Regions from separate parts of the Lysinibacillus sp. G4S2 genome, predicted to be linked through region 1. Evidence: riboswitches for the same ligand, from Rfam matches in the RefSeq annotation. Region 1 holds a riboswitch; the other holds the start of a gene.
The links. A riboswitch is a leader RNA that binds a small molecule or an ion and turns the genes downstream of it on or off. The one in region 1 is predicted to bind cobalamin.
Positions count from the first base shown of each region.

Region 2: another riboswitch for cobalamin. It lies ahead of QUF91_RS25955 (hypothetical protein); the one in region 1 lies ahead of QUF91_RS13075 (ABC transporter substrate-binding protein).

Region 1 covers NZ_JAUCFJ010000002.1:2,545,600-2,553,317, forward strand. The annotation lists gene QUF91_RS13070 (elongation factor G) at 306-2,246, opposite strand; cobalamin riboswitch at 2,437-2,623, shown strand; gene QUF91_RS13075 (ABC transporter substrate-binding protein) at 2,803-3,804, shown strand; gene QUF91_RS13080 (precorrin-3B methylase) at 3,861-4,520, shown strand; gene QUF91_RS13085 (hypothetical protein) at 4,799-5,569, shown strand; gene QUF91_RS13090 (hypothetical protein) at 6,314-6,736, opposite strand; gene QUF91_RS13095 (LacI family DNA-binding transcriptional regulator) at 7,166-7,718, shown strand, end outside.
Region 2 covers NZ_JAUCFJ010000002.1:5,098,645-5,106,362, forward strand. The annotation lists gene QUF91_RS25945 (tyrosine-protein phosphatase) at 425-1,192, opposite strand; gene QUF91_RS25950 (helical backbone metal receptor) at 1,388-2,344, opposite strand; gene QUF91_RS25955 (hypothetical protein) at 2,346-2,888, opposite strand; cobalamin riboswitch at 3,097-3,298, opposite strand; gene QUF91_RS25960 (glutathione peroxidase) at 4,027-4,572, opposite strand; gene QUF91_RS25965 (hypothetical protein) at 4,806-5,354, opposite strand; gene ytvI (sporulation integral membrane protein YtvI) at 5,448-6,506, shown strand; gene QUF91_RS25975 (C40 family peptidase) at 6,886-7,718, opposite strand, start outside.

The DNA.
Region 1 (7,718 bases):
TCACTGACACAGGATGTACCCACGCGTACCAGGAGAATATCCGCGAAATCAGGGCGAATACCCGCGAAGCCAAAGCAAATACCCGCGCGTACTAGGGAAATACCCGCGGAACCAGAGCGAATACCCGCGGAACCAGAGCGAATACCCGCGCGTACCAGAGAAATACCCGCGAAATCAGAGCGAATACCCGCGCGTACCAGGGAAATACCCGCGGAACCAAAGCAAATAACCACACGCTAACATAAAATCCTCGCTAAAAAACAGGACAATGATCTAACAATCACGTCCTGTTTTTTTAATGTGAATTATTTAATGCAATGCATCGCTGCCTCAGCTTCTTCCCATGGAACTGAGTAGCCCTTGCCTTTTGCACAAAAAATACTGGAGGATGTATATTCAGGATCAGCATTTTTATCGTAGCCGATTTGCGTGATAACCTCTTCCGTATTATGGCACGCATCATAACCATCAAATTGCAGGGAGAGTACGCCCTTTCCGTTGGTGTAGGCGGCAAAGGTTGTGCTGTAGCTCATAAATGTTGCAACAGGGGCACGGCCAGTTAAAATCGCATCATTTTCGGTTAGGATTGGTGCGTCAAATGTACCTGACGCTTGCTGAATATCGGTCATCATGCGGCCGATAAAATCACTAGGAGCTTTGAGCTTAAAGCGGTAATAAGGCTCTAGTAATATATTTTCTGCTTGCTCAAGACCTTGCCGTAAAGCACGGAATGTTGCCTCGCGGAAATCGCCACCTTCAGTATGTTTAATATGTGCACGTCCTGTTAAAAGCGTGAAGCGAATATCTGTCACGGGAAAACCTGTTAACAGCCCATGATGATCGCGCTCGAATAAATGCTTTTCAATGAGTCGTTGGTGCCCAACCGATAAATCGTCCGCATGGCATGCATTGACAAATGTATTGCCAGTACCACGTGTATTTGGTTCCATCAATAAATGTACTTCTGCATAATGCTTTAATGGTTCAAAATGACCGTAGCCTGTCACAGTTGTTGAGATTGATTCCATATATAAAATCTGTGGTTCGCCAAATGAAACGTTTAGTGAGAAACGGTTGTTGAGTACTTCGACAAGAACCTCGAGCTGGATGACACCCATAATATGTACATGAATTTCTTGAAATTTTTCATGCCATAGTACACGTAATGATGGTTCCTCTGCTTCAAGCATGCGAAAAATTTTTAAAACTTCTTTAATATGCTGATCGCCTTCATATTGTACTTTTGCCTGCAACGTTGGTACTAACTCGTAGGGCTGCGGGTTGCTTGAACGACCAATGATATCGCCGATGTTTGCTTGACTAATCCCTTTGACTGCGAAAATATCCCCGGCTTTAACCTCCTGCACAGTTTCATAACGGCTGCCATTATATAGTCGAATCTCCGTCACTTTTTCTGTCATATCTCCAAACGAAAATTCATCCCGCACGTGCAACGTTCCTTGTAATGCCTTTAAAAATGTTAAGCGTTGATGTCCATCATGACGAATTTTAAAGACTTCACCTTGAAACGCTTCATTATCGTTAAAATGTGTCTCTGTAAGTAGGGGGAGTTGTGCTAGTAATTCCTGTATCCCAGTATCTTTTAAAGCAGAGCCAGTAAAACATAAAAAGGCCTTTTCTTGTTTAATCATCGCCTGCAGATGAGTAAGGGAGCTAAAGCTATCCAAAGTTTCATTAAGAAAAGCATCGAGAAGCTGTTCATCACGTTCAGCAAGCCACTCCATAATATGATTGGAAACATAATCAGAATGGAGCGGTTCGTCCATTAATAAAACATCCTCAGAGCAATCCTTTTGAAGCTGTGTCATAACGGCTTCTACATTTGCACCTTCACGATCCATTTTGTTGATAAAGAAGAAGGTTGGGACGTGATATTGGCGTAAAAGTTGCCACACTGTTTCGGTATGGCCTTGCACTCCTTCGACGGCACTTATAACAATGATGGCATAATCCATAACACGAATAGCACGTTCCATTTCTGGTGAAAAATCGACGTGCCCAGGTGTATCAATTAACGTATATGTATCATTTCCAATCGTCATACGACCTTGCTCTGCAAAAATTGTAATACCTCGCTGACGCTCTAGCTCATGATTATCTAGAAATGTATCCTGGTGATCCACTCGTCCGCGGGCTTGAATACTTTTTGTATGAAATAGTAACTGCTCAGAAAATGTAGTTTTTCCTGCATCAACGTGAGCGAGTACACCAATTGTTACATGCATAAAAAAATCCCCGTTTCTATTTTTCATCTTTCACCATTGTAACAGAATTACTAGAAAAAGATTTCGTGTAAAATAGTTAGTATTTATGTCGAAATAGTGCTAATATATTCATGATTATGATTTTATGGATTTTTTGTGAGATTGCGACCAAAAATTTCTTTTGCTAGTTTATCAATATCATTGACAACAAAAAATATAACGACTTATTGGTGCAAATGACTTTTATTATTTGCTTAAAAGGGAAATCGGTGCGAATCCGATGCTGTCCCGCAACTGTAAATGGGGAGTCTATACGAGATACCACTGTAGCCATGCTATGGGAAGGTGTATAGATGATGAACCTAAGCCAGGATACCTGCCAATGTGTATTTTTTACTTAAACCACGAGGATGGGGATAGTGAATAGGTTGAAGAACCTTTCTTTCACTATGCTAACCTCTTGGAAACAAGGGGATTTTTTTATGCCCTTTTTAACTTAAATCAGCGAGTGTCATTCAGGTAGCAAAGGAGTCAAAAGATTTCTTTCTATATAGTTAACAGCAAAGGAGAAGAGGACATGAAGAAATGGAAAAGCTTGTGGCTTGTCATTGCGATATCGTTAATCGCTATACTTGGCGCGTGTAATGCAAAGGACAAACCAGAATCAGCAGCACAAGGTGAGAAGGTAGAGCCTTCGCAAGCTGAAACGACAGAAATTACGATTGAAAATAATGGAACAACACAAATATATAAGGAAGCACCAAAAAAAGCGATTAGCTTAAATCAGCATGTCACAGAAATAATGTTAGCGTTAGGCTTGGAAGATTCAATGGTAGGGACGGCATACTTAGATGACAAAATTTATGAGCCCCTACAAGCTGCATACGATAATGTGCCGGTGTTAGCTAAACAGTATCCTTCAAAGGAACAGGTTATTGATGCAGAAGCAGACTTTATATACGGAGGTTGGAAAAGCGCCTTTGGGGAGAAAGGTGTTGGTACACAGGAAGAGCTAGAGGCATTGGGGATTCACACTTATTTACATACAGCCTCAAATATGACGAAACCAACTTTAAAAGATATTTTCACAGATATTCGAAATATCGCAAAAATTTTTCGCGTTGAGGATCGTGGAGAAGCTTTAATTGAACAAATGACGAAGGATGTAGACGCTGTTCGTGCAAAATTACCACAAGATAAGAAAGACCTACGCGTTTTAGTTTATGACAGTGGTGATAAAGATGTCTTAACCACTGGACAAAACTTTATGAATGAGCTTGTGACGATTGCTGGCGGTAAAAATATTTTTGGTGATGTGGAATCAGGATGGACTACGGTATCAAAAGAAGATGCAGTAGAGCGTAATCCAGAAGTCGTTGTTGTCGTTGATTACGGAGAAAAAACGGCGGAAGAAAAAATAAAATTCTTAAAACATGATCCAGCGTTGAAAGAAATGGAAGCAGTTAAAAATGAACGTTTTGTCATCTTACCACTTTCTGCTGCGTCAGAAGGGGTTCGTGCTGCAGAAGCTATTCAAATATTAGCTAAGGGCTTCTATCCTGAGAGCTTTGAAAACTAGAAAAAAATTTGGGGTTAGCAAAACGCTAGCCCCTTTTTTATAAGGAGCGTTAAACAATGAATGCATTCCATACGAATATACCGGACAAAACCTTTGAAAAGTTAAATAACAATGGCGATTTTACTCGTCTTGCAGTAAGCCCCGGTATTATAAATAAGCATTATACTCCTGCACAATTCCAAACAATTGCAAAGGTTGTAGGGAAGACTGGTGCTATCAAATACTCTGCCTCGTATAGCATATTACTATCAATTCCAACAGAAGATGTAGAAGATACGATTGAGGAACTAGAAGACGCTGGCCTGTATGTGGCAAAGCAAGGACCGATTGTGGCGATGAAGGCCTGTGATTTTTGCGATGGAGATAAGATGGAGGCGGCACCGATTACTGAACAGCTATATCATTCATTAGAAGGAATATCTGTACCTACAAGATTACGTATAAACGTAAATGGCTGTGCCTCGGCCTGCTACAATGCGGTGTACGATGATATTGGGCTTGTCTATCAAAAGGATAGCTTTGATGTCTATTTAGGGGCAGTACCAATGGGTGTAAATGCACAAGCGGGTACTCTGTTTGCGAAAAGGGTAGGAGTTGAGCATATTGAAGTTTTTTTAAAGCGGATCATTAGCCTCTATAAGGAACATGCTCGCCCAAATGAACCCTTTTATAAATTTTATCGCAGAACAAATTCGGCTGATTATTGGGAAATGTAAAAAAGGTGATGAGAAAATACTCTGCTTTTGAACATCCTTTCGTATGACAATCACCAAAAATTGTAGATGACATTTGTTAAGAATGTATGCCTGTATATAGGTTGACTTCCGTTACGACTGAAGGCACGCAGGAAAGCGCTTAGGGGGAACGGAATTCAACCACACGTTAAGGTGATGAGCCCTTCGTTTTACAATGGAATATTACGTAAATTAATTTACATTATTAAGTAATTATGTTTGAATTTAAGAGAATAATAAAGAGCGAGGGGGGGAAAATAATGAAAAAATTTTTTACTGTGTTACTAGCAGCTTTAATATTAGCAGTAATTAATCCAACAATATCAAATGCGAAAGTGATATATGATGGAGCAGAAGTTGTAAAAGGACAAACAGGAAAAATGACCTTTAAAAAAGACATCAAGGTATACAAGAGAAATCCAAATGGTACGTTTGATTCGTTAGTGGTTAAGCGAAATAACTTCTTTAAAACGTATGACATTGAAAAATATGATGGCAAAACATTCTACCAGATGGGGCAATATCGGGTACAAGCAACTGATTTAGTAGTATTTAAAGAAGTACCGATAAAAATTCGTGCATCATTCTATAACGATCCAACTTATATTAATATTAATCGTGACCATATTAGTGATTTTAAACGTTATGGAAACTATTATCATAAAGATGATGAGGTCAGTAAAGAAGCGGTCAAAATTTCTTTCTTAAATGACGGACAAGTATTTTCTTATTGTTCTGCTGATTTAGAAGTAGGAGAAAGTTGTGTAGAATATCAAGGTACAGATATTAAAATAGCTGAAACGATAAAAAGAAAAGAAGGCGTGCGTTATGAGCTAACAGAGGATACACGAGCGCAACTTAGTCCAGTAAAAGGATACGTTGTTGATTGGGATAACAGAATGTATTTAAAGGGAACTGTTTTTTCTTCGCTAGGTACTGAAATTAATGGTTATCTATATGTAAAGAATGAATCGGATTCGAAAGTTAGCTGGTTTCCAGTAGAAATATTAAAGCAAGTAGGAGATAAGTGATAGAAAAGGAATTGTATACAACTATATTAAATGAACGATCTATTTAAAGAGGCTAGGATATTAGTATATTTTAAAAGCAAGTTTAAAGATTTCACATCAGGCGTGTTAATTAGGAAAAAATTGGTTTATTATTAATCGATGAAAGGGTTTTTCTTGTTACTATTTAGTGTCGAGCCCCAAAACAGAATCGCTAAAGCTACTTTCGTTCGTTTTATAGGAATACTTTGAAGATTTATCGAAACAAAATCGCTCTTTATCGAAACTTTTTAAGCTTTTATCGAAACAAAATCTCATTTTATCGAAACTATTTGGGCTTTTATCGAAACTACGCTCTTTCTATCAAAGAAATCAACCACATGTTATGATGAAGAGCTTGTAGCGTAGGGCTACTCGACGCTTGCTCGCAGGAAGCCTTGCTCTGTGCGAAAGCGAAGCGTCAGCGACAAATTGTTTTATCTGTGCGAAAGCGAAGCGACAGCGACAAATTGTTTTATCTGTGCGAAAGCGAAGCGACAGCAACAAAGCGAGTAGCCCGTAGCGGAAATCAGATCCTTCTAATTTAATCAAGGTGGATAAAAATGGTTAATCAACACACCTGATTTTACATCAGAAAAGCGCGAGAAATCAACGTTTCTAAAATTGATTTTTCGCGCTTTTTAATATTTTGATCAGTTATGTCCCAGCCTCTTAATATTTATGTTTAGTTGTTTGTATTTCTAATATTGAGTGTCTGATGAAAAGTCTTTAGTCTCGTTCTACATACTTTCCGTCATTTTGGCTGTCATTATCTTTGTATGATACATACGCTTGAATGACTTTACCATTTTCAACTTTATAAACATAAAGTACTGTTGGTTCGTCATCAAATATCACTTTTATTGCGTATCCAAATGATGTTGTTAATAAATCTTCTTTGTCAAAACTAGTTTCCCAAGATGCATTAGGGTATTTCTTTTCTAAATGATCTTCAACCATTTGAGTATATTTATCATATGTTGCGTTCTGTATATGTGGACGAACAGTTAGGAATACTGCATAGCTGATAAGGATAATAACTATAAAGCTATACAAAATTATTTTTCCTCTTTTTTTAAAAAAGAATGAAATTACGAAAAAGAAATAAATAGATCCAATCACAAAAAATAACTCTATTGCATTTGAAGCCATATATTCATCTCCTAATTAAATCTATTTTAATAAGGTTTTTCTATTTTTATTATAGTCTATGTAATAAAACATCGCCCAAAAAGTTGAGGTTACAATAAAATTGTAGGGGATTAAATATTCTCTTGGCCAAATGTTCAACTAATCCTTTCGCGAGTTTTTGTAAAAGTTTCTTTATCGGAAATCAAGCGTACGGTCAACTGCCTCGTGAAACTTTTTCTCACGTCTTTGCAAATAGAGGACAGTATAGGAGAAAAATCTGCCTACCATTTCATAGCTTATGCTTCATTTTTTATTCTGGATCACCTATTGTTTTCTGATTTTTCAGAATAATAATGATAATTTAACTATATTATGATATGGTGATAGAGAAAACGGTTTACGAAAACGTTTTCTCAAAGCATGATCCTATAGTAATAGTAGGTGAAGATTATGAAAAGATGGACCATTAAAGACATAGCGAAAAAAGCCGGTGTTTCTATTACGACTGTTTCGAGGGTGTTGAATCAAAAAGAAGAGGGAATGTCTCAAAAGACACGTGAAAAGATACTTAAAGTGATGGAGGAAGTAGACTTCCAACCTAACCAATTTGCGCGAGGTTTAGTAACAAAGCAATCGAAAACATTTGGATTGATTGTTCCGAATATTTCTAATCCGTATTTTCCAGAATTATGTCGAGGGGTGGAAGATGAAGCGAATGAAAGAGAATATAGCTTAATCATCTGTAATTCTGATGATCAATCTGATAAAGAAAAGCGATATTTACGACTATTAGAAGAACAACAAGTAGATGGTATCATTTTTTCGGCAAAAGATTATTTGGATCCATCCGATGAGGAGCAGTTGTCACGTGCGAAAATTCCTTTTGTTCTCATTGATAGGGGAAAGAATGAAAAAAAACATTCCTGTGTCTTTTTAGATAATGATAAAGGTGGATATTTAGCAGGAAAACATTTAATAGAGCTAGGACATAGAAAGATAGGAT
Region 2 (7,718 bases), 2.6 Mb from region 1:
GAGCAGAGCTTCCTGGGGGCGTCCGATGAGCCGCTTAGGCCTACACGATGTAGGTCACGAAGGCGTTATCACAGGATGTGATGTTTTTAGCCTTCGTTCCTCTACCTGCTCGCTCCAGGGTCTCATCTGTGACGCTGATCCCCAAGGAGTCGCCCAGCCTCCACTCCAATCAACTAAAATACAGCGTATATATTTTAAAAAATGTCATCCACAACTTTTAGTGATGAGCCAACAAAAAATCCTTTTATCACTCAATACTAAACCTATTTTTTCCTTATCAACACGTCTGATAAAAATATATAGTATCTTATCATAGTTTTTTAGACTGTAAAGAGTTTTATAATGAATCATCAAAAAGATTATGCAAAGCTAGTATATTACCATAAAAAATCCCTCTCACAATTCTATGTGAAAGGGTTTCCTATCATGTTAAGCAATGTGTTTGTAATTGCTCGCGCTTTTCTTTTGTTAGACCAAACTCTTGCTCTAAAAATGCGGTCTTAGAACCATATTTGTTATCCATTGCATCAAATGCTGCTTGTAAATAATCCTCACGGGCAGACATTAATGCATAAAATTGCTGTAATTCTCGATCGCTATAGTCTTGCTGAATTGCTTGGGCCATCTTTTCTACCAAGGGACGTAAATGTATATTTGTATTTAAATAGTCCGCCATGATTGTTTCCTCAGGTACATCTAAAGCGAGTAAAATAAGTGCACCGCCGATACCTGTTCGATCCTTCCCTACTGCACAATGATGTACAAGCCCTAAATTTTCAGGGTTTTGAATCGTTACCATTAACTCCTTAAACGAAGCATTATTAAAAGGCATTTGAGCATAAAATTCTCGGAACATCTCTGGACTTACAACCTTATAAAAATCTTTTCCTCCGGCATTTGTAGGCATCTCGAAAGCGTGATTGCCCTTTGCCGGTATTTGAATATATTTAGCATGTGGGAATACCGGATTAGGATTGTTTTGCGCTTCATGGTTATCACGATAATCAAAAATTGTTTGGACACCTAGCGTTTCAAAAAGCTTCTTGTCTGCTATCGTCATTTTGCCAAGCGCCGCTGAACGATAAAACAAGCCATCCTTTACAGAACGCCCATCTCTTGACTTATATCCACCCATATCACGAAAATTATGAACAGCCTCAAACGGAATAATCTTCATATCAAATTGTTTCATTCACTGCCACCTCCCTCTGTTAGCAAGCTTCCTTATCTTTATTCTATAGAACAATTCGATATAATACCAATTTTCACACTAGGAAATGTAGTCACTCCCCCTTTTTATCAGTTACTTTGATGGTTATATCCGTCAGTTTGGATACAATCAAAAAAAGCTGCCCTTGATGAAGGACAGCTCTAAAATCAATATAAATTATTTAAAAAGCTCAGGATATACCGCTTTTGCTATTAGCTCAACAGCTTCACCAATACGTGGACCTGGACGGTTTGAGATATCAGGATCTATAAAATAAACCGCTTTATTTTGAATCGCTGTAATTGAATTCCATCCACCACGTGCAAGAATTTCTGCTGCTGAGTTTTCCGTATTCACTGTTGTTAAAATCACTTCTGGATTTTTCGCAATGACATCTTCCTCAGATACCTTTTGCCAGCTTTCGAGATCAGCAAATACATTTTTCACGTTTGCAGCATTTAAAATCTCTTGTTGGAATGTACCAGAACCAGTTGTATATATATCTGGCTTTGGACTAATTTCTAAATAAATATTTTTTGCTTTTACATCTTTTACTTTTGCTTGGACTTCAGCAATTTTAGCTTTAATATCTTCATTTAACTTTTCACCTTTGTCTTCTATCCCCATAACAGATGCAACTTGTTGGATATCACCGTAAACATCATCAAATGAAGTAGCCGATTTAATGGCAAAAACTTTAATTCCTGCATCTTCAAGAACTTTTAGAGCATTTAAGTTTTCATCATCACTACCAGTTGTATAAGCAATAACTACATCTGGCTTTAACGCTAAAATACGCTCACTATTGAATGTTGTAGAACTTGACACACGCTCAATTTTTTTTGCTTCTTCTGGATACGTATCAAACTCAGTTGCACCAACGATTTTGTCGCCAACGCCTAGTGCAAATAATATTTCTGTATTACTTGGTTGTAATGAAACAATAGTTTTAGGCACTGCATTAAACTCTACTTCTACACCACGATCATCCTTAACTTTATAACTTGTTTTCTCAACTTGTTGATCTTCTTTAGAAACAGTCTCTTTATTAGTATCTTCTTTCGCGCCACAGCCAACTAATACGAAGGCCAGCATCAGCACAGAAAGCCATTGTAGCTTAAACATTTTCTTCATTTCATTGATTCTCCTTTTTCTTTTTCATCGGGTATGACTTACTTATAAACGGTATTTCAGCAATACCAGCGTGTTGATTCGTATAGACGGCCATTACAAAAAATACATTGGCTAGCAACCCTAAATAATCAAAGAGAATAGCTGGTACTTCCCGTTCTTCAGACACTTTGTGCAAAATGCGATATGACTTTTTCGCCTCGCTACGGCATAAATGTAATGCTGCAGCAGCCTCTGTTCCTTGAGGTAATACAAAACTTTGTATTTCCCCCTTTACATGACTAACATAGAAATCATAACGATTACTTAGCCAAGTCAAATCATCTTCAGTTACCGCTAATTTACCTCGTACTGAGCCATTTACATGGTAAGCCAATGGCAAAATAGCTAGCAAATCATCGGCTACTACCTCTACCGTCTCTTTTTTCACCGCTACTAAAGCGGCCCCAATATGTGTTGTAAGGCTATCCGTTCGAATTTCAAAATCTACTGTCGATGCCTTTTCACGCATAAATGGATAGCAAGAATAACGTGCATCTTTTTTCAAGTCTAAGTCCCCGCTTTCCTTCATGAAAAATTCTTACTTTATAAATACCTTCCAATGCTTGTCCTATAATTTCATCAGGTAAATTATAAGTGTACATAAAAAAACGCCGTTCCTTCTATGGAAACGACGAAAATAACAGAGATAGTGTCGCATAGACACGACATAGCCTATGGATTTGCCGCATATTCCCCTAGCTTCCGAAGAGTATTTATACGTTCAAATAAAGGTCGGTCTCCTGGCTTGTACAGTTTAACTCCATTCGATCATGGTACGAATCATAAAACCTTCCCATCTAATATTTAGACAGTGGTATATATTTATGATACCTGTACTTACAGTTGCGGAAACAGCTTCGGTTTTTCACCGAATTCCCGATTATGCTTGTTAACACCTTTATTTCGCAAGAATAATTCACTTGTAAAGCAGTTTAACATATATTGATAGGAAAAAATAGCTTTGAGATAAACGGAAAACAAAGGAATTCGAACAATAGTAAGCCATTTTTCTACATAGCTATACAAAATCTCAGGCGTGTTGATTAGGAAAAAATAGGTTTATTATTGATCGATGAAAGGGTTTTTCTTGTTGCTATTTAGTGTCGAGACCCAAAACAGAATCGCTAAAGCTACTTTCGTTCGTTTTATAGGCATACTTTGAAGATTTATCGAAACAAAATCGCTCATTATCGAAACTTTTTGAGCTTTTATCGAAACAAAATCTCATTTTATCGAAACTATTTGGGCTTTTATCGAAAAACAAGCTCTTTCTATCAAAGAAATCAACCACATGTTATTATGAAGAGCTTGTAGCGTAGGGCTACTCGATGCTCGTTCGCAGAAAGCCTTACTCTGTGCGAAAGCGAAGCGTCAGCGACAAAGCGAGTAGCCCGTAGCGGAAATCAGATCCTTCTAATTTAATTAGGGTGGATAAAAATGGTTAATCAACACACCTGACAAAATCATTCTCTATTCTGAATTCACGAGATTTAAAAATGAAGATCTTTACAAAAATATGTACTTGATTGCACATTCCGCTGCGGAAGGACGTGTAAACGTAGTCTGATTCTCCCTCTACTCATATGCTTTCATCAACCAACTTTTTAATCAAAAACGGATTTTAGTATTGATTCAAGGTTATTTTATAGGATTTTTTCAATCGCTTGTTCAATATCAAGCTGTGAATCTGTAGGTTCAAAGCGGGCAACTGTTTTACCATTTGTATCTATTAAAAATTTCGTAAAGTTCCAGCGAATATTACGACCATCTAAAAAACTAGGCGCAATTTGGATAATTGCTTCTGCTAACATTTTTTCCTGCATACTTGCCTTGCCAAATTCGCGATAATCTATCTCGTGCTTTAAATAATTGAATAATGGGTGTGTTGCATCTCCATTTACCTGCACCAATTCAAAAATTGGGAATGTTACACCATAGTTGATTTTACAAAGGTGTGTAGTTTGTTCGCCATCTTCAGGATTTTGATTATCAAATTGATCACAAGGAAAACCTAATACGACGAAATTATCTTTCCCATATTTGTCATACATTTTTTGTAAGTCTTCGAATTGATATGTAAAACGACACTTGTTTGCTGTATTAACAATTAACAGCGTTTTCCCTCGATAAGTTTCCATTGATAATATTTCACCATTTGGCTTCTTTACTAAATAATTATAAATGCTCATTGTTTAACTCCTTTTATTTTTTCATATATTATGAGGTGTGTTGATTAATCATGTTAGAAGACAATATTTTCCGCTAAGGGCATCGACATACATTAGCAAAATTTTAACAAAAAAAAATCCTATTACCGGTCAAGAATAAACCTATTTTTCCCTGCCCAACACGCCTGGATATATTATAAACTATTTCTCTATTAATGAAAGAATTTTCACAAAAAATAGCCATTCCACGAATTTTAATGGATGGCTTTCCTATATCTTCTTTTGCATTTAACATCTTGTTCTTCCTCAATTAAACGCTCCGCAATTTTTAGTAGCTTCGGGTCTTTCGTCTCATCAAATAGCTTTTTAAAAGATAAAATAATATCATAGCGCATTAATTTCGGATTCTTTTCGTCTAAGCATGTTTGGAATCTTTTTGCCAAATATGAAACGACTAAATCTCTTTGTACCTGCCCTGCTACACCTATTTTCCAAATTGCCTGCAAAGTATGTCTCGCAGTTTCTGTTTTTTCATCATATGTCACTGCCCAAATCTTCAAGAAGTCTTCTAATACTCTCTCTTCCGGATCACTTTTCGCTGCTAATGCGCATAAAAATTGTGCAGCGCTTGCACGAATATGTCCATTTTTGTATGTAAGAGCTTTAACAAGCTGTTCCCAAACTGCATATGTCCAATCAACTGGTTCCTCCATTATTTTCATCAATTCTTCGTAAGATTCATATTGAATATCGCGATCACGCTCTGTTAAATTACTAAAAAGTTGCATAATCTCTTTTTCCATGATTCCATCCCTACCTTTATTGTTTCAGACCGTAATAATATTATAATTTTTTATGGTACACTTAACTTACTTTGCGTAAAAGAAGGTGAGTTTATGAATAAAATTAATACTAGGAAACTAATTTTTAGAATGATTATGATTATTTCTTTAATCGTAGCCGCATATTTTATTGTCCCGGTTTCCGTTCCCATAATATTAGCTGGTGTTACCGCATTTTTTTTAGAGCCAATTGTTATGTTCTTTAAACGGCGATGGAAAATGTCTCGGAAAATTGCAGTTGCCTTTATTTATATAGTGAGCGTTATTTTAATTTCTATTATTTGTTACTTTACTATTACACAACTTATGTCGCAAATAATTTTAATTTCAAAGCAAGCTCCCTATTATATTTCAAAACTATCAGAAATGTGGCTCAACATGCAAGAAAACATTTCTAAATACACAGAAGACTTTCCTCCCGAAGTAAGTACCTCGCTTCAAAATACAACAATGGATTTCATAAAGAAAATGGAAGAATCTTTTTTAAACTTCTTTAATTATACTAAAGTTACAGCCTTCTTCGCTGAAATCCCAAGCCTATTTATCAGTCTTCTCGTTTATATGATTGCTCTATTTCTATTTATGCTAGATTTGCCCAAGTTAAAACAGATTACTTATAAATATTTAAAGCCTAGTACTGCAAATAAATTGAAAATCGTCTTGAATCGTTTAAAGGGTGCTATTTTCGGCTATATGAAGGCACATCTACTCGTTAGCTTTGTTATTGGAGGCGTCACACTTATTGGCCTCCTACTAATCCAACCAAAATATGCAATAACGATGACCATCATTATATGGCTAATTGATATTATTCCTTTCCTCGGCTCTATTATTATTTTAGCGCCATGGGGGCTTTATCACCTATTGGTAGGAAATATATCTATTGCTGTAAAATTATTCATCCTAGCTGCTATTTTACTCATTATTCGTCGAGTAGTCGAGCCTAAATTAATGGGTGACCATATCGGTTTATCAACTTTACCTACATTAATTGCAATGTTTATTGGTCTTCAGTTATTTGGTGTGATCGGTTTACTCGCAGGTCCTTTTGTCATTATTTTCTTTATTGCATTAAAAGAAACAGGTATTATCAAGCTGAATTTTAAAATATAGCATCAGGCGTGTTGATTAGGAAAAAAATAGGTTTATTATTGAGTGGTAAAAGGATTTTTTCGTTACCACTTTGCCAATATTTTTCCATTTTAACTGATTGTAGCGTAGGGCTACTCGACTCCCGCGGGAAAGCGAGACAGACGAGACCCTACACGGAGCAGAGCGGAGGAAGCGGCTCGACGCTCGCCCGCAGGAAAGCGAGTAGCCCGTAGCGGAAATCAGCCTCTTTGAATGTATAAAAATGGTTAATCAACACGCCTGATATAGCATTTTAAATAAACACCCATTCAATCATCCCCAAACAAAAAAGGTCATCTTTGTATTTTTTCATTACAAAGATAACCTTTTTGCTATTTAAATCGTCTATATAATGTAAGGCTTATTGAATACGTCCGAAGCCTACTAAATATTGATTCCACCAATCAAGTGATTCAATGACAACACCTTTATTTTGTGCATCAATCATCGTGTTATTACCTAAGTAAATACCTACATGCGCTACGCCTGAACCATAGCTGAAGAATACTAAGTCACCTACACGTGCTTCACTTGCTGAAATACGTTGTGTTGCTAAATATTGTTGTGATGCTGTACGAGGTAAAGATACACCTGCTTGCGCGTAAGACCATTGTACAAGACCAGAGCAGTCAAATCCTGTCGATGGGCTACTACCGCCCCAAACATAGCTGCTACCTAAGAATTGCTTCGCAGTTGAAATAGCATCACCTGAAGATGCAGTTCCTGCGCCAGACCCAACAACAACTTTTTGTGCATTACCTTTGTTACCATTATTACTATTGCTACTATCCTTGTCAGAGCCACTATCGTTACCATTGCCATTTGTTGCTTGTACAACTGGAGTAGCTGATTGAAGTGCACGTAAACGAGCTGCTTCTTCCTCTGCTTTTTTACGTTCTGCTTCTAAACGTTCTTCTTCTTTTTTCGTTGCGATTTCTGCCTTTAATGCTAAAGATTTTGCTTCGTTCTCAGCTTTTTTTACTTCCATTTCGCTTTCCTTTTGTTGAAGCTCTTGGAATTGCTTTTGAAGCTCTTTTTGTTTTTCATCTAATGTTGCTTTTTGTTTCTCTAAATTAGCCTTATCTGCTTCTTGTTGATCTACTAATTCTTGGTCAGCATCCATTAATGTTTTTACCGCTACGACACGGTCCATTAAATCTGCAAAGCTTTTTGATTCAAGAACAACGTTTAAGT